Regions from separate parts of the Ruegeria sp. BG5 genome, predicted to be linked through region 2. Evidence: riboswitches for the same ligand, from Rfam matches in the RefSeq annotation. Region 2 holds a riboswitch; each other region holds the start of a gene.
What was found. Region 2 has a riboswitch for cobalamin ahead of ACR0KX_RS12895 (DUF1636 domain-containing protein). Riboswitches for the same ligand answer to the same signal wherever they lie in the genome.
Positions count from the first base shown of each region.

Region 1: another riboswitch for cobalamin. It lies ahead of ACR0KX_RS10135 (DUF1636 domain-containing protein); the one in region 2 lies ahead of ACR0KX_RS12895 (DUF1636 domain-containing protein).
Region 3: another riboswitch for cobalamin. It lies ahead of ACR0KX_RS00565 (hypothetical protein); the one in region 2 lies ahead of ACR0KX_RS12895 (DUF1636 domain-containing protein).
Region 4: another riboswitch for cobalamin. It lies ahead of ACR0KX_RS17865 (hypothetical protein); the one in region 2 lies ahead of ACR0KX_RS12895 (DUF1636 domain-containing protein).

Region 1 is NZ_JBQFTC010000001.1:2,120,905-2,126,801, reverse strand. It holds gene cobN (cobaltochelatase subunit CobN) at 1-1,829, opposite strand, end outside; gene cobW (cobalamin biosynthesis protein CobW) at 1,833-2,888, opposite strand; gene ACR0KX_RS10135 (DUF1636 domain-containing protein) at 2,885-3,265, opposite strand; cobalamin riboswitch at 3,359-3,578, opposite strand; gene ACR0KX_RS10130 (NAD(P)-dependent oxidoreductase) at 3,682-4,674, shown strand; tRNA gene ACR0KX_RS10125 (tRNA-Cys) at 4,725-4,798, opposite strand; gene ACR0KX_RS10120 (protein-L-isoaspartate O-methyltransferase family protein) at 5,027-5,680, shown strand; gene ACR0KX_RS10115 (TolC family outer membrane protein) at 5,776-5,897, shown strand, end outside.
Region 2 is NZ_JBQFTC010000003.1:163,775-169,671, forward strand. It holds gene ACR0KX_RS12880 (iron ABC transporter permease) at 1-551, opposite strand, end outside; gene ACR0KX_RS12885 (ABC transporter substrate-binding protein) at 553-1,503, opposite strand; gene ACR0KX_RS12890 (ABC transporter ATP-binding protein) at 1,516-2,292, opposite strand; gene ACR0KX_RS12895 (DUF1636 domain-containing protein) at 2,289-2,645, opposite strand; cobalamin riboswitch at 2,745-2,948, opposite strand; gene ACR0KX_RS12900 (D-lyxose/D-mannose family sugar isomerase) at 3,008-3,673, opposite strand; gene ACR0KX_RS12905 (carbohydrate kinase family protein) at 3,692-4,618, opposite strand; gene ACR0KX_RS12910 (glucokinase) at 4,653-5,660, opposite strand; partial or broken gene ACR0KX_RS12915 (GH1 family beta-glucosidase) at 5,682-5,897, opposite strand, start outside.
Region 3 is NZ_JBQFTC010000001.1:126,973-132,869, forward strand. It holds gene metH (methionine synthase) at 1-1,108, opposite strand, end outside; gene ACR0KX_RS00560 (homocysteine S-methyltransferase family protein) at 1,105-2,157, opposite strand; gene ACR0KX_RS00565 (hypothetical protein) at 2,372-2,671, opposite strand; cobalamin riboswitch at 2,794-3,005, opposite strand; gene ACR0KX_RS00570 (AbrB family transcriptional regulator) at 3,101-4,165, opposite strand; gene ACR0KX_RS00575 (nucleoside 2-deoxyribosyltransferase) at 4,386-5,090, opposite strand; gene ACR0KX_RS00580 (AAA family ATPase) at 5,122-5,897, opposite strand, start outside.
Region 4 is NZ_JBQFTC010000007.1:48,293-54,189, forward strand. It holds gene ACR0KX_RS17850 (bifunctional 2',3'-cyclic-nucleotide 2'-phosphodiesterase/3'-nucleotidase) at 1-106, shown strand, start outside; RNA gene ffs (signal recognition particle sRNA small type) at 146-244, shown strand; gene ACR0KX_RS17860 (alpha/beta fold hydrolase) at 274-1,131, opposite strand; cobalamin riboswitch at 1,290-1,510, shown strand; gene ACR0KX_RS17865 (hypothetical protein) at 1,598-2,005, shown strand; gene ACR0KX_RS17870 (protein-tyrosine phosphatase family protein) at 1,997-2,509, opposite strand; gene ACR0KX_RS17875 (DNA polymerase III subunit gamma/tau) at 2,683-4,440, shown strand; gene ACR0KX_RS17880 (TauD/TfdA family dioxygenase) at 4,472-5,341, shown strand; gene ACR0KX_RS17885 (YbaB/EbfC family nucleoid-associated protein) at 5,571-5,897, shown strand, end outside.

The DNA of each region.
Region 1 (5,897 bases), on a different contig from region 2:
AGCAGAGATTCCAGCCGCACCATCCGATCCGGCGTACCGCTTTCCTTGAGCGCGGGCGGGATATGGCCCAGCGTGACGGCCCCGATCCGGCGTTTGGCCTGCGCGGCCTCGCCGGGGTCGTTGACAATGAACGGGTAGATGACCGGCAGATCGCGGATCAGCGCCTCGGGCCAGCAATCGGCGGACAGGGCGACGGATTTGCCGGGCAGCCATTCCAGCGTGCCATGCGCGCCGATATGGATCAGCGCATCCGCACCCAGCCCTTGGCGCAGCCACAGGTAAAACGCCACATAGCCGTGGCGCGGAGTGCGCGAGAGGTCGTGGTAATCGTCATCGCGCAGCTCGGGCGAGCCGCGTTCCGGTTGCAGTGCGATCAGGGCCTTGCCGCGTCGCAGGGCGGTGAAATGGAAGGCTCCATCGGCGCAGGCCGGATCATCTTCGGGCTTGCCCCAGACGGATTGCAGATCACTGCGCAGGGTTTCGGGCAATTCGGCCAATGCGGTCAGGTAGTCCTGCAGCGGCCATGAAATCCGGACATCCGGCAGCGCATCGGCAATCGGCTCGGCAGGGGTGGTGTCATAGCCTGCGCCTTGCAGATCGGACAGCATCGCCTCGGCCGAGGTCAGCGCGTCGAGGCCTACCGCATGGGCCATCTGCCAGTCCTTGCCGGGATAGGTGGACAGCACCAGCGCAGGCGTCTGATCGGCTTTGGGTTTGTCGTGCAGGTTAAGCCAGCCTGACACGCGGTCGATGATCGCTTCGATCCGCTCGGGCTCGGCCCGGTGGGCGAAACGGGAATATTCCAGATGCGGGTCGCGCTTGCCCGGTTCCTTGAACGAGGCGATGCCCGCTGAAATCCGCCCGTCCACTTCGGGCAGTACCACATGCATGGCGAGGTCGGCGGGGGATAGCCCGCGTTCCGCCTCGGCCCATGCCTTGCGGCGCGAGGTGGCCAGCGCGACCTGAAATACCGGCACGTTGGCGGCGTCCAGAGGCGAGGTGCCCGACGCGCCTTTGCCCGAGAATGAGGTGGCGTTGATGATGGCCGACGGGGCCAGCGCCACGACCTGCTCACGCAGCCAATCGGCTGCTGCGGGCGCTTTCAGAGACGGAGCGAACAGGCCCACCGCCTCAAAACCCCGCACGCGGAGGCTGCGGATCAGAGCCGCGACAGGAGCGGTGTCGGCTGAGGTCAGATAGGCCCGGTAGAAGGTCACAAGGATGCGTTTTGCATCGCCCGTGAAGGCGGCATCCACCGGGATCACGCCGCGATCCGGGCACCACGCGCCGCATTCGGGCAACGTCTTGGCCCCCATCACCGGCCCGGCATAAAGCCCCGCCGCCAGCGCCATTTGCGCCAGGGCGGCCTGCGCCGCGACCTCTCCGCCGGTGTCGCACAGATGCGCCAATCGCCGCAGGGTCGAGATGGGCAGGGTGGAATAGTCATCCAGCCGCGTATCCTCGCGCCCGTCCGCAGGCAGGACCGCCAGCGCGATGCCCTTGGCCTGCGCCAGTGCCAGAACCTGTTGCAACCCGTAGGACCAGTAGGGCACACCGCCGATCAGGCGGATCAGTATACCCTTTGCGCCCTCCAGCGTCTGTTCCACATAGGTATCGACCGACAGAGGGTGCTTGAGCGCCGTTAGGTTCGCCAGCCGCATCGTCGGCATCCGCCCCTCGGGGCCGCCACCGCGATGCCAGCCCGCCGCAAAGGCGCCGAGGTCACTGTCCGAGAACGACAGCACCACCAGATCCGCCGGGCTCTGGCCCAGATCGGTCGGGGTCTCGGTTTCCTCTAACCCGTGGCTTTCGCGGAAGACGACGTGCATGGTTTACTCGGCAGCCTCGGTCACACCCACGAGGATATCGCGGATCGCGGCCTCTTTGATGTCGTCATGCTCGGCAATCACGACCAGACGTGAGCGACGGTCCTCGCCGGGCTCCCAGGGGCGGTCATATTGGTGCCGGACGCGGGCACCGACGGCCTGCACCAGCAGACGCATGGGTTTGCCCTGAACGGCGGCATAGCCCTTGACGCGCAGGATGTTCAGCTCATTCGCCAGACGTTCGATCTTGGCGACCAGATCGGCGGGTTCGGTCTGTTCCGGCAGTTCGACGATGATGCTTTCGAAATCGTCATGCTCGTGGTCGTGGTGGCCGTCGTGATGCGACGGTCGAGCGTCCATGTCATCCTCGGCGGCGGCCTCAAGGCCCAGCACGACGCGCACGTCCACGGCACCTTCGGCCACTTCAACCACGGGCAGAGGGCGCGGGGCTTCGGCCGCGATGATTTCTTTGGCTTTCGCCACACCTTCGGGACCGGCCAGATCGGGTTTGGTCAGCAGGATGATGTCGGCGCAGGAGATCTGGTCCTCGAACACCTCCGACAAAGGTGTTTCGTGGTCGATCGAGTCATCGGCCAAGCGCTGGGCATCCACCGCCTCGACATTCGGGGCGAAGCGACCGGCGGCGACAGCCTCGGCATCTGCCAAGGCGATCACGCCGTCCACGGTGATCTTCGACCGGATATCGGGCCAGTCGAACGCCTTCAGCAGCGGTTTCGGCAGGGCGAGGCCTGAAGTTTCGATCAGGATATGATCCGGGCGCGGCTCCAGCGCCATCAGCGCCTCGATGGTGGGGATGAAGTCATCGGCCACGGTGCAGCAGATGCAGCCATTGGCCAGTTCCATGATGTTTTCCGCCGGGCAATCCGGGATCGCGCAGGATTTCAGGATGTCGCCATCAACGCCCACATCGCCGAACTCGTTGACCACCACGGCCAGACGTTTGCCTTGCGGGTTCTGCATCAGATGCTTGACCAGCGTCGTTTTGCCCGAGCCCAGAAAGCCGGTGATGACGGTGACGGGGAGTTTTTCGAGGTTGCTCATTTCAGGGCTCCAATCGGGGGAATGCGCGAGGCGCAGTTTTTGCGAAAATGTTCGGGGCGCTCGCGCCATTTGACCAAGCCGTCCTCGGTGGCCAGATACTTGGTCGCTCCGTCGACGATGACGTCAACGTGATCGGTTTCGTTGAGGTTCTCATAGACAAAGGTCCAGCGATCCGGCCCGCCACGCAGCACGATGGAACAGCCCTGATCGCAATTCGACAGGCATTCGACGGCTTTCAGTGTGACGCCCTCGGGCAGGTCCGCCTGTTCCAGCGCTTTGTGCAGCAATGTGCCGGGGCGCTGGTCATCATCCTCGATGGGCAGACCACGGCGGCACGTGGTGCAAACCAGCAGCTCGACCGGCGCAGTCTCGGTCATGTCTCTCATCCCCCCAAATCCTCTTCGCGGGGGACGGGGTTTCATGCGGGCCACGCGATGCACATGGACCCGACACCGGAACACCCCGCCCGGTTTCAACTTCGGGTGCTGGCAGGTCTCCCGGCTTGCGGATGTCAGAGGCCCGGTTCGTCTGGCTCCTCTGTCGGATGTCCCGCCTTCCCGGCCTGGCAGGCCAGTGGCATTGGGCACCCTCTCCGGTCACGGTCGCGGGGGCGGCTGCGTTTGGCGGATAAACCGTTGACGCATTCCCTTTTCATCGGCTGTCGCCGACACCAACGACAGGGACATGCGGCACGTGCGGGCAGGTTGTCAAGCGCGATGCGACCACCATCGCGTGGCTAGGATGAAAAGCGACCTGCCAGCGTCGCTGGGCGGCATGACGCGGTGCCCGCGACATGGTCGCATACCGGAAAACACGCAGGGAGACGCGAATAATGAAAGTTGGGTTCATCGGACTTGGAAATGTGGGCGGAAAACTCTCGGGCTCATTGCTGCGCAACGGGATCGACCTGACGGTCCATGACCTCAATGCAGACCTGGTGGCAGAATTCGTCGAAAAGGGCGCAAAGGCCGCCGAAAGCCCGGCCCAGCTGATGCACGATTGCGACGCGGTGATCACCTGCCTGCCATCGCCTGCCGCCTCGGACGCGGTGATGCAGGAGATGTTGCCCGAGGTCGGCCCCGGCAAAATTTGGATGGAAATGTCCACCACCGACGAGGCCGAGGCCAAGCGGCTGGGTGCCATGGTCATCGAACGGGGCGGGGCGGCGGTTGATTGCCCCGTTTCCGGCGGATGCCACCGGGCGGCAACCGGCAATATCTCGATCTTCGCGGGTTGCGACCGGGATACTTTTGAGCGAATCCTGCCCTTCCTGACAACGATGGGCCGTCGGGTGTTGCATACCGGCGATCTCGGCTCGGCCTCGGTTCTGAAAGTTCTGACCAACTATCTGGCCACCGCCAACCTGATCACCTGCGCCGAAGCGCTGGTGACCGCCAAAGCCGCCGGGATGGACCTGAACACGACCTATGAGGCGATCAAGATCTCGTCTGGCACCTCATTTGTGCATGAGACCGAAAGCCAGGTCATCCTGAACGGCTCGCGCGATATTTCCTTTACCATGGACCTTGTCAAAAAGGATATCGGCCTGTTTCAGGACGTCGCCGACCGCGCGGGTGTCCCGCTTGAGATCAACCCGATCATGATCAAGATCTTCGAGGACGGCATCGCACGCTACGGCGAACGCGAACTGTCGCCCAACATCATCAAACGCCTGGAAGACGCCACCGGCCTCGACATCCGCGCGCCCGGCTTTCCACCTGAAATGCAGGACGATGAACCTGAAGAACCGGGTTATGAGGTTATCCCGGCGGGGCGCGATTCCTAAGAGGGGCGCGCTTTCGTCTTTGCGTCGCGAGGTGAAGGTATTGAAGGAAGTGGAGGCGAGTACCGGAATCGAACCGGTGTACACGGATTTGCAATCCGCTGCGTCACCACTCCGCCAACTCGCCTTTTCAAGTAAAATCAAATACTTGCCGTGGTGTGACAGGCGTTTTAGCAGCTTTCTTATGGGGCGTCCAGAGGATTGCGTGTAATTTTGGCGCCTGAGGCGGGAAATGCTGATCTGGGCCGGATCACAAACCTGTCGCACGGGCCGGGCTGTGGCAACAGGGCCGTTGCCGGTTGCTGCGGGATGTGGCAAAAGCCAAAAAAACGTGGGAATTCAGACGAGAGATCAAATGACAGATTTCGCAACCCGACGCCGCACTATGGTCGATACGCAGATTCGGCCCTCTGATGTCACGAAATTCCCGATCATCGATGCCATGCTGACCGTCCCGCGTGAAAATTTTGTGCCGGATGCGCAGCGCGAGGCCGCCTATGTTGAAGGCATAATCGATCTGGGGGACGGGCGCAGCATGCTGGAGCCTCGGACTCTGGCCAAGATGCTGGACGCTGTGAATATTTGCAAAGATGAGGCGGTTCTGGATATCGCGCCGGGGCTGGGGTATTCCACCGCCGTTGCCGCGCGCATGGCTGAACTGGTGGTTGCTGTTGAAAGCGATGAGGCGCTGGCCGCAGAAGCGCAGGATGCCCTGACCGAGGCGGATGCAGACAATGCCGTGGTGCATGTGGGCCCGCTGGAGCAAGGGGCCGAGGAACACGGGCCTTACGACGTGATCATGATACAGGGCGGCGTGCAGCAGGTGCCGGACGCTCTGCTGGGTCAGTTGAAAGACAACGGGCGCATCGCCTGTCTGTTTGTGCAGGATGGTCTGGGCGTCGTTCGGATCGGGCGCAAGGCTGGTGACCGGGTCAGCTGGCGCGACGCTTTCAACGCCAGTGCGCCGACACTGGACAGTTTTTCAGTCGAGTGTGCATTTTCGCTATAGTCGGGCGGTGGTTTTTTCTGCCACCTTGATTAGTTGAAAACGGCAACGCAAACTTCCCGCAGGGCAGTGTAATTTTGATTTGAGAGGATTTGGTGATGCGTGGAACGGCAACTGGTAAGCTGGTCAGGGCCTTGGCGGTGACCGCTGGTCTTGCCCTTAGCGTTATGCCTGTACGCCTGGCATGGGCGGACAACCTGACCGATGCCTTTATCGGGGC
Region 2 (5,897 bases):
AAGATCACCGAATGCGCGGCACGACTGTCGCCGGAAAAAATCAGATAGTTGGTGATGGCAGAAAACAGGAACGAGACCGCAAGCCCTGCAAGGATCAGCTTTTCCGGCGCGCTTGTGCGCAAGCCCTGAACCAGCGCGAGAACGATGCCTGACGCGATCAAGCCGCCACAGAAGGCAGCAAGCGGCAGGGTCCAGATGCCAAGCACGTCCCCGGTTACCGTGATGACCAGAACCGCCCCGGCGGCTGCGCCCGAAGACAGGCCAAACAGAAACGGGTCGGCCAGATCGTTGCGCGTGGTCGTTTGCAGCACCACGCCGACCACACCCAGACCAGCGCCAATGACCGCCGCGAATAGGGCGCGGGGCAGGCGCAGGTCGAACACGATCCGATGCAGGGGGGACATCTCGCCTTCGGTCAATCCGGTGCCCAGCATGATCGCTGTGCCTACGTCTGCGACAGGAATGGATGTCGTGCCATAGACAACGGACAGCAGCAAAAGGGCGGTCAGAATGACCGCCCCCAGCAGGACCGCACGCCCCGTTTGAGCCATTTTAGTTGAGCTCCGGGTGCATGGCCGAAACCATCTTTTCGATGGCGTCGATATTTGCCGGTCCCGGTGTCAGCTCTTCATAGCGCAGACCGATCCAGCGTTCGTTCTTGACGGCATCGGTCAGGGACATGGCCGGATGCTCCTGCAGAAACTTGAACGTGTCCTCGGCACCGTTCCCGGTCTGATAGTCCAGTAGGACCAGAAATTCGGGGTTTGCGGCGGCCACTGCTTCCCATGAGGTGCGACCCCAGCTGGTGTCCATGTCATGGGTGACGCTGACACCGCCCGCAGCCTCGATCATGGCGTCTGGAATGGCGAATTTACCGGCGGTAAAGGGCGCATCGGCGGGACCGTCCAGCAGGAAGACGCGGGGTTTCGGCAGGTCTGCGGTTTTGGATTCGATGGCCGCCAGCTGGTCTTTCCAGCCCGAAACCAACGCTTCGGCCTTGTCTTCCACATGCATCACCTTGCCCAGACGCAGCACGTCATCGAACAGAAGGTCCATGCTGGCTTCGGGGCGGTCCTTGTTCAGGTGAACGCAGCTTTCGGTCAGGACCATGGTTTTGATGCCAAAGGGTTCCAGCGTGTCGGGGGTGACTTCGCCACCCGGCTGCATGCCGTAATACCAACCGGCAAAGAACATATCCGGCTCGACCGCGACCAGATTTTCGACGGTGGGGTATTTGGGCGCCAGTTCCGGGATGTCACCGCGTTTTGCATCGAAATCCGGGCTGGTCTTGTACCAGCCGGTAATGCCGGTCAGGCCGACAATCTTGTCCTGCAAACCCAGCGCAAAGGCCATGTCGGTCATGTTCATGTCGTGCACGACAATCCGCTCGGGCGTGCCGTCGAACACCAGTGGTTCTCCGCAATTGTCGACGGTCACTTCATGTGCCGCCGCACCACTCGCGAGGCCCGAAACAAGGACTACGGACCAGAATTTCTGCATCATCAAATTCTCCTGTTAAGATGACAGCTTTCGTTTTCGGATATCCAGCGCCGGGATCACGCGCCCTTCGTGCTGGAAACACAGGTAGTCAACGCCAAACGTATCGCGCACACGCTCGGGTGTTAGAACTTCGGGAACCGGGCCGAAGCCGGTCATGCGGGTTGCCTTCATCAAAGCGACATGGGTGGCGAATTCGGGGATCATGACCAGATCGTGCACGATCATCACAACCGTCACGCCCAGTTCGGCCACCAGCGACAGCATGTGGCCCTTGGCGTCGGGGTCGAGGTGGTTTGTCGGCTCGTCCAGAAACAAAAGCGATGGCCTTTGCGCCAGAGCCCGTGCGATATGCGCCCGCTGACGTTCCCCGCCGGACAGACGTTGCATCGGTTTATCGGCCAGCGGGACCAGTTCGGTGATCTCAAGCACCCGCTCAAGATCGGCCTTATGATCCTCGGCGGACCGGTCGGCCTGAATCGGGATTTGCCCAAGGGCCACATAGTCGCGCAGTTTCAACCGGCCGTCAGGCAGTTCCTGCTGCCCGACCACGGCGATGGTGCGTGCCCGTTCCGGGGCGGACAATTGACGCAGGCTTTGCCCCTTGATCGTCACATCGCCCAGGGCCAGACGTTCGAGGCCGCAAAGCAGGTTCAACAGCGTGGTTTTCCCGGCCCCGTTTGGCCCGGCAATGGCCAGGATCGACCCCTCATCCAATGAGAAGGAGACATCCTGTAGCAACACATCCCCATTCAGGGCGTAGTATTCGAGCCCCTTGGCAACCAGAAAACTCATATCTTGCCCTCTGTCGAAAGGCGCGGCAGACGCGCCAGAGTTTTGTAAAGCAGGGCAGGGGGCCGGTCGGCTGCGCTGGTCCAGCCGTCGGCACTGTCGCGGAACTGGCGGGCGAAGGCGGCAATCGCGTCCAGATCGGCGGGGCTTTGGATATCGCCGAACAGGTATTGCGCCTTGCCTTCGGCTTGCAGCCCAACGGTCAAGGGGCGTTCGCACCCTGCCATGCAGGCAATCAACCGGGTCGCAAACCCCGGTGGTAAGGTTGCGTCCAAACTGGCCTTGGCTGCCTTGGCTTCGATTTCACCCTGACAGGTCGAACAGATCAGGACGAAGTGGTCAGCTTGGGATGACATGGCTGTCCCCGCTGCGGAAACCGCGCGAAAAGAAGAAGCCACGCCCGCAGGCGAAAAATTGAGCCATCAAATCCTCCTTCCAGGACGCCCCGCCCCGGGTTGGTTGCACAGGTGATGGCAGGTCTCCTGACTTGCGGGTCATGGCTTGGCCAACCTTCCCGACCTGTTCAGGCCAGTGGTGATTTGGCGTCGCTCTCCGCTTACAGTTGCGGGGGCAGTCACGGATTTGGCCGCAGGGCCGCACCGTATTCCCATTTTCATCCCGCAGGCATCGCAACGGGAACCATCGCTGGTCAGCTAGTCTGTCGCGGATTTAATTGTCAAGCGTTCTGACCGAGATTTTGGCGGCGCGGACTGAGTGTTTAGTAATCCGCAACCAGCAAAAATTCCGGTGCTGCGTCCTCTTCAATGGTCGCGAACCGGGGGATCGGTTGTTCGAACACATTGTCCGTGCGGTCGTCATTGACGGTTGAGACCTCACCGATCAGACAATCCCCACGCTCGGCCCAAAAAGCATGCCAGATACCGGGCATCAGGGTCACGCTTTCGCCGGGTTTCAGGCGCAGCAACTCGCCGGGGGTGATGGTGACATCGCAGCCGTCGCTGGGCACAACCACCGGATTGTCGCGATCAATGCCGCCTTCGGTGTCCGAGGCGTAGATCTCCATCACCAGATCACCGCCGCCCCGGTTGATAATGTCCTCGGCCTTGATGATATGGCGGTGCATCGGAGACAATTGTTTGTCGCGCGAAATCAGCAGTTTCTCGGCATAAAGCATACCGCGACCCTGGTTCAGATCATTCACGTCGCCATTGCGCAGGGTGAACAGGAACAGGCCCAGTTCATCAAACTTGCCCTGACCGTAATCGGTAATGTCCCAGCCCAAACCACGGGCGCGGATCGTGTCGGCCTTTGCGCTGCGCATCTGATCAGGGGACCAGTCGGCGAAGGGCGGCAGGACCGCGCCGAAGGATTTGATGAAGGCCTGCGCCTCGGTCTTGATGTCGTTGATGTCGGATCGTTTCATGTCGGTTCCCTCGTGGGATCAAAGCTCATGCGCCCAGGGCGGATTTGCCCCGGCGCGGGATACGGTGACGGCGGCCACTTCTGCGCCCAGGGACAAAGCCGCGCGCAGGCTATCAGGCGTCAAGGCGCGCAGGCCCTCTTTGCTCAGGTGCCCGGCGCGGTGGAGTTCGGCCAAAACGCCCGCGTTGAACGTATCGCCGGCGCCCACAGTATCGACAACCTGCACCGGTTTGACCGCCACCGATGTCTCGGACCCGTCCGCCAGATAGCCCGACGCCCCCTGACTGCCCCGCGTCACAATCACCACCGACGGCCCGGCCTTCAGCAACAAGGGCACCTTCTCGGCATGGGTTTCCGGCCCGGGAATGATCCAATCCAGATCCTCGTCCGAAACCTTGACGATATCGGCCTGCGCGATCATGCGATTCAGGCGGGTGCGATAGCGGGTCTGGTCCTTGATGAATCCCGGCCGGATATTCGGGTCCAGCATCACCGCGCGGTCGCCGCCATGACGGTCGAGCAGCGCGGCATAGGCATCGGCACAGGGTTCACAAGCCAGACTGATCCCCCCCAGATACAGGGTCGAGGTCGCCAGCAATTGCTGCGGCATATCCTCGGGCTGCAACATTCGCCCCGCCGTGTTTTCATCAACAAAACTGTACGAGGCATGCCCATCCACCAGCTTCACAAAAGCCAAAGTGGTCGGGCGGTCGCTGACAATCACATGCGAGGTGTCCACATGGCTTGCCTTCAGCGTGTCCGCCAATTGCGCGCCAAACATATCCGAGGACAGGCCCGTCAGCATCCCCACCGGCGCGCCCAAGCGCCCCAGCGCGATGGCCGTGTTGAAAATTGCGCCGCCGGAATGGGGCACATAGCCCTGCGCGCCTGAATTGGTCGGTTCGGCGATCATGTCGATCAGGGCTTCGCCACAACACAGGATCATCCCGCGGTCCTTCTTTGGAAATGGTCACACGGTTTTACCGCATGAGCGCATTTTTACAGAAGTTGTTAGCGCCAACAATGCCAAATTCGACCTGTTCCGAGATATAAAGGTTCATCCCTTGCCGCAAATCGCTGAATCGCCCGCCTTGATTGAAGGCATCCAGAAAGCGCTCGCCAAACAGCCAGCGGTTCTTCTCCGCCACGCCGCCCACCAGGAACACGCCGCCCCGAGGGATCAAGGTGACGGCCAGATCACCCAGCAGAGCGCCCAGATGGGTCGTGAACATCTCTGCCGCTTTGACGGCATGTGCATCCGATCCGTTGCGGGCGTCGTGAAGAATGTCCTTTGCCGGGCGGTGCGCTGCGTCAATCTGACCGGCGGCCAGTGCGATGGATTGATAGAGGACAGGCAGACCCGTTCCGCTCAGGAACATTTCAGCTTCAAGCTTCAGGCTGTCGCCAAAGAAACAGTCCGGCGCGATGTGACGGGCGGCTTCGAAAATATCAACCTCGTCCCGGTGGCGCGGGGAGACACCGACATGACCGCCTTCGCCCGAGGCTGTGTGGTAATGTCCTTCCGAATACAACAGCGCCCCGACCCCCAGCCCGGTTCCCGGGCCAACGACCAGACGGGTGCCGGTTGGCGGTGTAGGGTCGCCCTGCAGCACGGCCACATCGGCCTTCGTTGCCTCGGCCACGGACCATGCTGCCGCGGTGAAGTCGTTGATCACATAGGTATGTCGGGCACCTGTGGCCTTGGCTAACTCAGCCTCGGACAGGTCCAGATGGGCGTTTGTCAGTTGGATCACGCCATCGCGAACCGGGCCCGCGCCTGCGGCGACAACGGCCTGAGGGTCGGTGCCGACGTCATCACGCAGGCTGTGGAACGCCTCCAGCAGGTCGGGCAGGGTACCGGTCGGATGCTTGCGCAGATCCGTCAGCTCTCCGTTTGTGATGACCCCAAGCCGGGTGTTGGTGCCGCCGATATCTGCTACCAGGTTCCAATGCTCATGCACCGCACCTGCCGGTTGTGCCAGGGGCACCGCAACGGGTTCACCCTGCGCCAGCGCCGACTTCAGCGCGTTAAACGAGGCTTTGGGTCTGCGCTCCAGCGTGTCGAAATCCACATCGACCAACCCGAACCGCTTTTCATAGCCGAACGCCCATTCGTAATTGTCCAGCAGCGACCAGATGAAATAGCCCTTGACCGGAACGCCCTGATCCAGCGCAGTTTGCACCGCCGTAAGATGCTGATTCAAATACTCTATCCGGTCGTCATC
Region 3 (5,897 bases), on a different contig from region 2:
CGTTCATCCCGGCCATCAGAGGACCCTCGATGACATGCAAGGGGCGTTCCGCATCGGCGCGCGCGGCCTCGGTGTCTTCTTCGATGAACTCGGTGATGCCATTGACCAGCGCATGCTCCAGCCGTTTCTCGACCGGCCAGTCGCGCCAGGCCAGGTCGCGGACTTTCTCCTCGCGCTTGTCACCACGGAAACGTTCGGCGATGTCCAGCAGGTTCTCGGTCGCGCTGCCGCCGGATTTGGGCTGGCGGTTCAGAACCACATCCTCGCATGCTTCGCGCAGGTCGGGATCGATCTGGTCATAGACCGCTAGTTGGCCCGCATTGACGATGCCCATATCCATCCCGGCCTGAATTGCATGGTACAGGAACACCGCATGCATCGCCTCGCGCACAGGTTCATTGCCACGAAAGCTGAAGGACAGGTTCGACACGCCGCCTGAGACATGCGCATGGGGCAGGTTCTGCCTTATCCAGCGGGTCGCCTCGATAAAATCGACACCGTAATTGTCGTGGTCTTCGATCCCGGTGGCGACGGCAAAGATGTTGGGGTCAAAGATGATGTCTTCGGGCGGGAACCCCATATCCTCGACCAGAATGCGATAAGCGCGGGCGCAAATCTCGGTCTTGCGTTCGAAGGTATCGGCCTGACCGGCCTCGTCAAACGCCATGACCACCACGGCGGCACCATAGGCCAGACACAGACCCGCGTGATGGCGAAACGCCTCTTCGCCTTCTTTCAGGCTGATCGAGTTCACCACCGGCTTGCCCTGCACGCATTGCAGCCCGGCCTCGATCACCTCCCATTTCGAGCTGTCGATCATGATTGGCACGCGGGCGATATCGGGCTCGGACGCGACAAGGTTCAGGTATTCGACCATCGCCTGTTTGCTGTCGATCAGCCCTTCATCCATGTTGATGTCGATGATCTGAGCGCCGTTTTCCACCTGATCGCGCGCAACGTCCAGCGCGGCGGCATAGTCGCGGTTCACGATCAGTTTGCGAAATTGGGCCGAGCCGGTGACATTGGTCCGCTCACCCACATTCACAAAGGGGATGTCGGGCGTCAGGACAAAGGGTTCCAGCCCCGAGAGGCGCAGGTGACGGGTCATGCGGGCACCTTTCTGGGGTCAAAGGGCGCAACCGCATCCGCAATCGCGCGGATATGGTCGGGTGTGGTGCCGCAGCAACCGCCAACCACGTTGACGATGCCATCGCGGGCAAACTCTTCGACTTGTGCTGCGGTCTGGCCCGGGGTTTCGTCATACTGGCCGAACTCATTCGGCAGGCCCGCATTGGGGTAGGCGCAGGTCAGCGCGCTGGCAACGCTTGAAATCTCGGCCATATGCGGGCGCATGGATTCTGCGCCAAGGGCACAGTTCAGCCCGACGGTGAAAGGGCGCGCATGGGCGACCGAATGCCAGAAGGCGGTGGGCGTCTGGCCAGAAAGCGTCCGGCCCGAGGCATCGGTGATCGTGCCCGAGATCATCAGCGGCAGGCGGCGTCCGGCCTTGGCGAAACTCTCGAAGGCCGCGAAAATCGCCGCCTTGGCGTTCAGCGTGTCAAAGATCGTCTCGATCAGGATCAGGTCAGAGCCTCCTTCGATCAGCCCGTCGATCTGCTGGCCATAGGCTGTGCGCAGATCATCGAAACTGACGGCTCGGTATCCGGGATCGTTCACATCCGGGCTGATCGAGGCCGTCCGGTTCGTCGGACCCACAGCCCCGGCCACAAACCGGGGTCTGCCATCCTCAGCCGTGGCCCGGTCCGCCGCGCGCCGGGCCACCTGCGCGCCTGCGACGTTCAGATCATGCACCGCAGCCTCCAGCCCGTAATCAGCTTGCGCGATGGTGGTTGAGGAAAAAGTGTTGGTTTCAAGGATATCCGCCCCGGCCATTGCGAACTCGTATTGAATGTCCTCAACTGCCTGCGGCTGGGTCAGCACCAACAGGTCGTTGTTGCCCTGTTGCGGATGATCCGGGTGATAGTGATGCCGACAGCCGGGGCCATGGATGTGACCGTTGGCGGTAAAATCCTCTTCGGTCATGTTCAGCGTCTGGATCATTGTGCCCATGGCCCCGTCAAGGATCAGGATGCGCTGGGCAGCCAATGCGCGCAGCGTCGCGAGCGCGGGTGTGTCGGGCAAGGTAAAGTCAAGCATTCGCGGTATCCAATCGGCTGTGTGGGCCGAAGGTATAGCGCGTTGGCATTATGAGGTGAAATGATTGTTATTCGACTAAATTATGAGCTTGCGTCATAATGTGTCTTGTTCGTCGCGCATATCCAACGAAATCACCAATAAGCAGTCAAAGCATTGCCCGGCCAAAATCGTCCAAAATGCGGGCGGTGGCACAGGCTGAATTGCCCGCATGAGGTCACAAGGCGGCGCGGCGCGCGCGATGGCCCCCTCGGCGCTGTTTTGCGGGCAGGGCCAGGAACAATGGTTCCAGGGGCATCTGCATGGATCGGGCCAGCAGGTCGCAGAACACAGCGATGGCGGGAGAAGTCTCGGCAAACGGTTTGGCCTTGGCCAAAGCAATCCGCGCCTGCGCGTGGTAGTTTGCCGAACCGGGCAGGCCGCCCAGCCATTGCATATAGCCCATCTGCCCCAGCTCTTGCGCGCGCTGCGGTGGCACGTGGCCGGTATCCAGTTGGGAAATGGTCAGGTCAAGCATAACGACGCCCTCCGCGCTTTTGGGCGGCTTGTGTGGGTCATCAACAGTGGTGTCTGGCCAGTGCGGTCCATCTCTTGTCGCTCCGTCCACGGGCACCCCGCCCGAGTTAAGGTGACTGCGGCACATATGCGCCGGAGATGGCAGGTCTCCTGACTTGCGGTTCTTCGCTGTCCCCGTCCTTCCCGGACAACCCAAGCGGGGTCATCCAGTGGTCTGTCGGGGGTCGCTCGCCGCTTACAGTTGCGGGGGCAGTTGCGGCTTTGGGCGTTTGCCCGCACCGCATTCCCTTTTCAGCCGACTCAGAGCGTCGGACACCATCGGCAGCACAGTCTCATAAGGCCAAAGCTGTGTCTACTGGTGCCAGCAAAGCACGCAGCGTCGGATTGCAACCCGGCAGGAATTGAACCCAAATCAAACTGCGAAACCCCTCTAATCCCGAGAGCCGGACCAGCGCACCAGAAGACTGGCCGCGATGGGCGCGCCGATGATCACCAGAACGATCCGTGTCAGATGGTGGGTAATGACAAACCCGAGATCCGCGCCCGAGACGATGGCCAAGACCGTCATTTCAGCCTGCCCGCCGGGGGCAAAGGCGAGGAAGGCCTCGATCGGTTGCCCGAACCCCAACGTGGTCACAAGGGCCGTGAAGGCTGCCGCAAGTATGGCCAGCACAACAACATAGGCGCAGCCCGCCGCCACAACTTTGCGCAGCTCGACCCATGTGACACCGATAAATTTCACGCCGATGGTGCAGCCGATAAAGAATTGCGCGACAAGGATCGCCTCGCGCGGTGGGCGGGTGTGGATGAAATCGCCCAGTGACAAGGCCGCAGTCAGGATCATTGGGCCCAGAATGGACGCTCCGAACAGGCCGATCCGCTCACCGCCTTTCCAGCCGACAATGGCGGCGACGACCATCAGCGCCAGTTCGTGCAAAGGCAGGTCGCGGGCGGGTTCGCCAATGGGGTTGGTCAGGTCAGCGTCGTAGAACAGGGTCAGGAGCAACGGGGCGAGCGTCACGATGATCAGCACGCGCGTGCCATGGATCAGGGACAGGGCGCGCGGATTGGCACCGGCCTCGGTGCCGAAGATGATCATGTCTTGCAACCCGCCAGGCATCGCGGCGTAAAAGGCCGTTTTGTCGTCAAAGCCCCAGACCTTGCGAAAGAACGGCACCCCGACCAAAGCGATCAACAGGATGAAGGGTGGGATCAGAGCAATCGACGCTGCCATTTTCGGCAGTTGGCCAAACAGATCAGGCGTGATCGAAGCCCCCACCGCCACGCCCAGGATAGTGCGCGCCGCGACCGAGATTTGCCCGAACCCCTCCATCGGCGCATGCGCCAGTGCCGCAATCAGGCAGGCGGTCATGGGGCCGAACAGAAAGGGCAGTGGCAGGCCCAGCATCCAGAATACGACCGTTCCCAGCCCGGCAAGGCCGAAGGTAATGGCCCGCCTAACGGGGCGGCTTGGTGATGTGGCTTGGACGGACAAATTTCAGGCCCGATGTCATTGGGTCAATTGTATCCAATGGTATACAAATGGGCGCGGTTTGCAAGACCACGCGCACCGACCATTCGGCATGCCCGAGTGAGGAGCGGTCCGTGATGCAGCTTGGCGCTATCAGCGTGTGTTGGATGAGATCCGGGAACGAGGTGTCGAAATCAAGGCGAGTGTCACTGAATTCGTTTCAACCCCACCAATCCAACAGGGCTTACGTGGGTGCCGACCCGCCAAATGCAGCCTGATAAGCCTTGTTGCTTTTCGCCCAGTCGATCAGTTCCTCACCCGCTTCCAGCGCGGCCTTCTCGTTTGGCGCATTCGAAATCGCGTCGAGCCGCTTGTGAAGGTCCGAACTGGGGTCTGCGGTCATCGCCCCAACCTCCATCACAAGGCTGACATTCGGGGGCGGGGTGTAGACATAGCCGTTCTGCGACTGAGCTTCGATCCGTTTGAGCAGGGCGGGCACGATGGATGCGGTGTCATGCACATAGTCCCAATTGGTCGAAAGCCCCTGAATCATCGGGTTATCGACCCCACCAAACAGCGTCACCGGTGTCGTCTTGTAGATCACAAGGGGCATTCCAGCGGCGTAGGCGGTCGTCACCTCGACAATACTGCCGCCATCGGGCACCCGGCCATCCATGTTGAACACAAGGCTCGAGCAGCGCCCGAGCAATTGGTAGATATCTTGCGCATAGCCGACCTTGAGGATGATATACAGCATCTCTTGGCCCTTTTGCGACCAGACCTGAGGGTCCTGCAACATATCCATCATCTTGGCGATCTCGACGCCGTCGCGCGGGGCGAGATAGGTGCCGAACCCTCCGGCCTCGAGCACGGCGGCGATGTTATATTGCTCCCATAGATCACCGACGCTGAACATCGGGCCCGAGCAGAAAACGATATGGTCTGTCATGAAATGGTCCTCTGGTTGAAATTCAGTGTCGTCAGGCCGGGTCTGAAGCGGCGGCGCCGGGCTCCAGCCGACCGGCCCAATCGGCAACCAACTGCGCGCCCTCGGCTTCGCGCGCGGTGCCGGTTAGCATATCAGACAGCACCCGCGCACAGCGCAGGGCCAGCGAAACCGATCCGGCAGCCCCGGCTTCGTCAATTGCGGTGCGCAGCAGCGCCTCGGCCTCGTCTTGTCGGTCCAGAACAGCCAGCACCTGTGCTTTCAACCGCATCAGGTCCGGGTTCCAGACCGGCTGGTTCAACATCCCCGACATTTGCAGCCCGGTGTCAACAATCGCCAGCGCTGTATCCGGGTCATCATTGGCCAGCCGCGTGTCAGCCATGATCGCAAACCCCATACCCGAACCTGTCTGACTGCCGGTTTTCGCCAACAGAGCCAGACCGGCATCAACCTCCTGACACCGCTTGTCCGGCGGGTCGATGGGTTGCCCGGCCCGGAACAACTGGCTTAGCCCGCCCCAAAGCGGGATGCCAAGCTGGGTGCATGTCTCATAGGTCTCGGTGGCCAGCGCATAGGCGCGGTCACTGTCCCGGCGACAATGCAGGGTTATGATCAGAAAGGCCCGTGCGGCGGCCAGGCTGAGCGCCGAGTTCAACTCCTCGGCCAGCGCCAACCCCGCCTCGGCACGTTTCAGCGCCGTATCGGGCGCGCCGCACCACCAATGGGCCACCGCGCTGACCCCATAGGCCAGAACGCCCTGATCGGTGCCAATGCCATAGGTAACTTCGGCGTAATCCTCGGGGCGGTAGA
Region 4 (5,897 bases), on a different contig from region 2:
TACGGGGCCCGGCGCGCTGAAGTACCTGCCCGAATTGCAGAACTACGACCCTATCGTTCTGGACCCGGACCCGCAGGGGTTCGAACGCATCCGGCTGACACTCTGACGGGTTGTCATTTTCCCCAGGCTTCCCTATATCAAGCGCTGAGAGGTTGGCGCGGGCGAGCGCCTCGCCAACCTGGTCAGGTCCGGAAGGAAGCAGCCACAACGAGCCCCGCTTGGGTCGATGTCCAACCTCTCACCTTTCCCCCACGTATCCGCTCATCAGCACAATCAGGCAACCAACCGGGGCCAGATTGCCGAATTCCGGCGGGCAAATGCGCCGATATGGCCGATCTCTTTCACTCCGAACTCCTTGGGTGACAACAGGTGCCGCCGCGCGTCCGGCCCATACAGATCCACCAGACGCCATACGGCTTGTGGCGGGACGGTCTGATCGTCGTCGCTGGTGAACAGATCTACCGGAACACCCAGATCCGCCCAGCGCGCCAGTGGCAGTTTTTGCCCGATCTCAGGCACATAATTCAAAGGTGCGGTGCACCACCTGCGCCATTGCCAATAGACAGAGCCCGGCAGATCGGCACCGAACCCAATGGCTTTGCCGGGCAGATACCCCAGGGCTTTCACAAGCAGCGGTACATGCCCATGCCAGAACGCCCAGGCCAACCCCCGATAGGGCCATGGGTGATCGGACAGCGTCACCAACCCCGAGCAAACACAGATCATCCGGTCGATCTGGTCGATATCCGGCTGAATCGGCCCCAGCATTCCGCCGACGGAATGACCAATGCTCCACTGCCGGGCGTCGGGAAACCTTCGGCGCATCTCGGCCCGTGCTGCGGGCATATCGATCAGGGCCCAGTCCGACATCGTGACCTGCGAGTCGCGCATGGGGCCGGAAACAGAGTGACCGAAATCGCGATAGTCATACGTCAGGCAGGCCATGCCACGCTGGGCTGCCAACCACCGGGCAAAGTGCTGGTAGTAGTCGCGCGGCACACCGGTCGCCCCGTTCAGAACCACCACCGTGTCGGGATCAGTAAAAGGCCGATACATCCGCGCCGACAGCTGGGCCGGACCAGCGGGAAACTGGAAATCCTCGATCTTCACGTGCTGCTGCGTGTCCAACATCGAACCTGCGGGCCTTTCTGAACCAATCGGTTTACCTGCCCAAGAGGCACAACAACCCGCAGCCGAGTCAACCCTGCTGCCACTTGACCACACGTCGCCCGGCACAAGACTTGTGTACGTGACACCCAAAACCGCGCTTGACTCAGAACGCGAACAGACGCTAGCGGTTGTGTGATGGTTTCCGATCCACACAATGGGTCGGGATGAAAAGGGAACACGGTGCGGTTCTGCCCGGTCAAACCGGAACGAACCAAGGCCGCGACTGCCCCCGCAACTGTAAGCGGTAAGCGATGCCGGAATGCCACTGGCCGAAAGGCTGGGAAGGTCGGCAAAGCAACGACCCGCAAGTCAGGAGACCTGCCATCATCAACGTAACCGAAACTCGGGCGGGGTGTCCGGGCAGGTCCTGACAGCGCATAGCTGAACCGCCTGCCAACGTCCCCGTCCGCCGCGCGGAGGGCGCAGGATGATCTGGAAGACAAAAACCCACAAATACGTGGCGACCATTTGCCAACGCACAGGCGGGCCCTGCCCCGCAATGGCGCGCATGGCGCGCGCGCTGGCCGAGGCAATGAACAAGGCCGACCACGTCACCAGCGAAGGATTTGAAATCGAAGGCAGCAGCGACCTGACTCATTGCGCGCAAGGGTGCATGGCCCGCTTTCGCGCAGGACCTGAACAGATACGCATCTTCTGCGGGACCGAGGCGGACACGCCGATCCAAACGCTGGATACATATGCCGACCTGATTTTTGACGAGACATGCGCGGCCCTTCCGTCCGGGGCCTTGCCAAGAACACCTTGCGCCATGCTTGAGGTCTTGGCCCTGAGACCTTCAAGACCAGTCCAGGAACCGGCACGGGTATCAGCCTGAGCGCGCATCCAAAGGTGCGTGGGTCGCATTCGTGGCCCATGCCATCTGCTCGTCGGTTTCCACCGCGCAGGGGCGCAGGGCCCGCAACCGGGCCAGCGCCTTGTCTGCCGGTTCCCCGCATTCCAGCATCAGGCGCAAGACCACCATACCGGATCGCCCGCACCCACCCCGGCAATGCACCAGCACCCGGCCACCGCCGGACAAAGCCTGCCGCGCCGATGCGCTGACCGACCCCCACCGATCCTGAACGGCGCGCGGCGGGGCGCCAAAATCCTCGACCGGCAAATGAACCCATCTGCTGGCGCGGCCCTGAATGTCACTGCCAAAGGTCCGGGCCCCGTCCTGCAGCATCTCAACTTCCGTGGTCATCGAGATCACAAGACCGGGTTTCCAATCCGCAATAGTATCCAGATCGCCCGCGTAATCTCCGCCGCGTCCCGGCATCGAGGTCAGCGCAAGTGTTCCGCCTCCGACTTGCAGCGCGTAGACGACCAGTTGCGACATCAAAGATTTCCTCCCAAACCCAAGCCTGCTTGTAAAATGTGCTTCAAAAATACTGAGATTCCAGTTTACGCCGATCTCGGGTCTTTCCAAACCAAATTTCCCCGACCCTGCGGTGGACGCGGGCGGCAGCGGCCACTACGCTGCGACGACGTCCCGAATCCGCCAGAGCAGACATGACCGACACAGACAGCCCCGCCTATCAGGTTCTCGCCCGCAAATACCGTCCGGAAACCTTTGCTGATCTGGTGGGGCAGGATGCCATGGTGCGCACGCTTAAGAATGCGTTCGAAGCCGACCGCATAGCGCAAGCCTTTGTCATGACCGGCATTCGCGGCACCGGCAAGACAACCACGGCGCGGATCATCGCCAAGGGCATGAACTGCATCGGCTCCGATGGTGCGGGCGGCCCCACAACCGAACCCTGCGGCGTCTGCGAACATTGCACCGCGATCATGGAAGGCCGCCATGTCGACGTGATGGAGATGGACGCCGCCAGCCGTACCGGCGTCAATGATATTCGCGAGATCATCGACAGCGTCCGCTACCGCGCCGCCTCGGCCCGCTATAAAATCTATATCATCGACGAGGTTCACATGCTCTCGACCAGCGCCTTCAACGCGCTGCTCAAGACGCTGGAGGAACCGCCCGAGCATGTGAAGTTCATCTTCGCCACCACCGAAATCCGCAAGGTGCCGGTGACGGTTCTGTCCCGCTGCCAACGCTTCGACCTGCGCCGGATCGAGCCCGAGGATATGATCGGCCTGCTGCAAAAGATCGCCAGCGCCGAAGGGGCCGAGATTGCCGAGGACGCGCTGGCCTTGATCACCCGCGCGGCCGAGGGGTCTGCCCGGGATGCAACCTCGCTGCTGGATCAGGCGATCTCGCACGGGGCCGGGGAAACTACCGCCAATCAGGTCCGCGCCATGTTGGGACTGGCCGACCGTGGCCGGGTGCTGGACCTGATGGATATGATCCTGCGCGGCGATGCCGCCGGGGCCTTGACCGAGCTTAGCGCGCAATATGCCGAAGGGGCCGACCCGCTGGCGGTGCTGCGTGATCTGGCCGAGATCACCCATTGGGTCTCGGTCGTCAAAATCACGCCGGACGCAGCCGAGGATCCGACGGTATCCCCTGACGAGCGCGCCCGTGGCCAGCAGATGGCTGACGCCCTGCCCATGCGAGTACTGACCCGCATGTGGCAAATGCTGTTGAAGGCGCTGGAGGAGGTCTCGGCCGCCCCCAACGCCATGATGGCCGCCGAAATGGCAGTGATCCGTCTGACCCATGTGGCCGACCTGCCCAGCCCGGAAGAACTGATCAAACGTCTGCAGGATACACCTGCGCCACCAAATGGCGGACCGGGCGGCGGTATGCCGATCCACGGTAACGGCACGGCACCGGTTGAAGCGCGCGCAGCACCGACCTATGCGCCTGCGCCTCGCGGGGCAGGGGGTGCTCCGGTCGCGGCGCTGGCCCAGGACACGCAGGCCGCTTTGGCGCGCTATCCCAGTTTCGATCACGTTGTCGAACTGATCCGCGTCAACCGTGATGTGAAACTGTTGGTCGAGGTCGAAAATGGCGTGCGGCTGGTTTCCTATCAGCCGGGACGCATCGAGTTTACGCCTGCGCCGCAAGCCCCGACGGATCTGGCCCCACGGTTGGGCTCGGCCCTGCAGCGGTGGACAGGCAATCGCTGGGCCGTGTCGATTGTGTCCGATGGCGACGCGCCGACGATTGCCGAGATTCGCGACAGGGCGGAACTGGCGCTGAAAGAAGAAGCCTCGGAACACCCGCTGGTTCAAGCCGTTCTGGCGCATTTCCCAAAGGCCAAGATCACCAGAATAGAAACCCCCGAACAACGCGCGGCACAGGTCGAAACCGAAGCCCTGCCAGAGGTCGAGGATGAATGGGACCCGTTCGAAGAGGATTAAGTCGACCCCCGCCCCATGATCGAGGAGCCTGATGCGCACAACCCCGCTGCACCCCAAATTCGGCCTGATTGTTCATGACGTCGACCTGCGCGAGGTCACGCAGGATAACCTCTACCCCCAGATCCGGCACGCCTTCGAAACGCATTCCGCCCTGCTTTTTTCGGGGCAGAGCATCTCGGATGACGATCACATGCGTCTGGGCGAACTGTTTGGGCCGCTGGAAAACCGGGAACAGATGGCGGCGGGGCGCGATGTGGAGTTTCAGGTGTCGGAACTGTCCAATCAGACAGAGGACGGCTTGCGCGCCCGCGACGATCTGCGCCTGCTGGATTTGCAGGCCAATATGCTGTGGCACACAGACAGCACATTCCTGCCTACCCCTGCACTGATCAATATTCTGACCGCCCTCGTGGTCCCACCCAGCGGCGGCGAGACGGAACTTGCCTCGACACGCGCTGCCTGGGCCGAGATGCCCGGCCACCTGAAAGAACCGCTGCAAGACGCCATCATCTGGCACAGGCTGTCGCATTCCCGCATGAAAATCGATGCCGATCTGGCAGCCCTGCCCCGGATGACCCGCTGGCCCGATCGGCCCTGGCGGGCAATCTGGCCGAACCCCGTGACGGGCGAAGAGGCCCTGTTCATAGCATCCCACGCCTTCGCCATCGAAGGGCTGGGGCACAAGGAAAGCCAGGCCATTCTGGACGAGGCCATCGCCTTTTGCACCCGGCCCGAATATGTCTATTCGCATCAATGGACCGCGGGCGACGTCCTGATCTGGGACGAGCGGGCGACGCTGCACCGTGGGCGGCCTTGGGATTACAACCATCCGCGCACGTTGCGGTCGATCTGCTGTTCCGTAACCGAAACGGACGGGCTGAACCGCGTTCGCATGGTGTGATCCGATTCCCGGAACACTCCCGCGCCCGCCACGGGCCATCGGCTGACGCCGATGCCCCTGAGCGGCCTTGGGCCCGGCAGCGCGCGGGCAAGGCCCGCGCGCTGCCGGGCCCAACGGAAGGAAAGGTCTTGCCAAAGACCTTGACGACGGGCGGGAGCATTTCTGACCCCTTGTGCCATGCCATCGCGGCCCGTATTTAGGCATCAAGCAAAGATACAGGAGAATTCGGATGCTCAAAGGACTCGGCGGTCTGGGCGATATGGCCAAGATGATGAAATCCGCGCAGGATTTGCAGACCAAAATGACCGACATGCAGGAAGAACTGAACACCATCATGGTGGTCGGTGAGTCCGGCGCAGGTCTGGTCAAGGCAACCGCCACCGCAAAAGGCGAACTCAAAGGCCTGGACATCGACCCATCGATCTTCAACGGCGACGACAAGGAAGTGGTCGAGGACCTGATCCTGGCCGCGATCAAGGACGCACAGACCAAAGCGGCCGAGCGTTCGCAGGCAGAGATGGCCAAGCTGACCGAAAGCATGGGCCTGCCCGCAGAT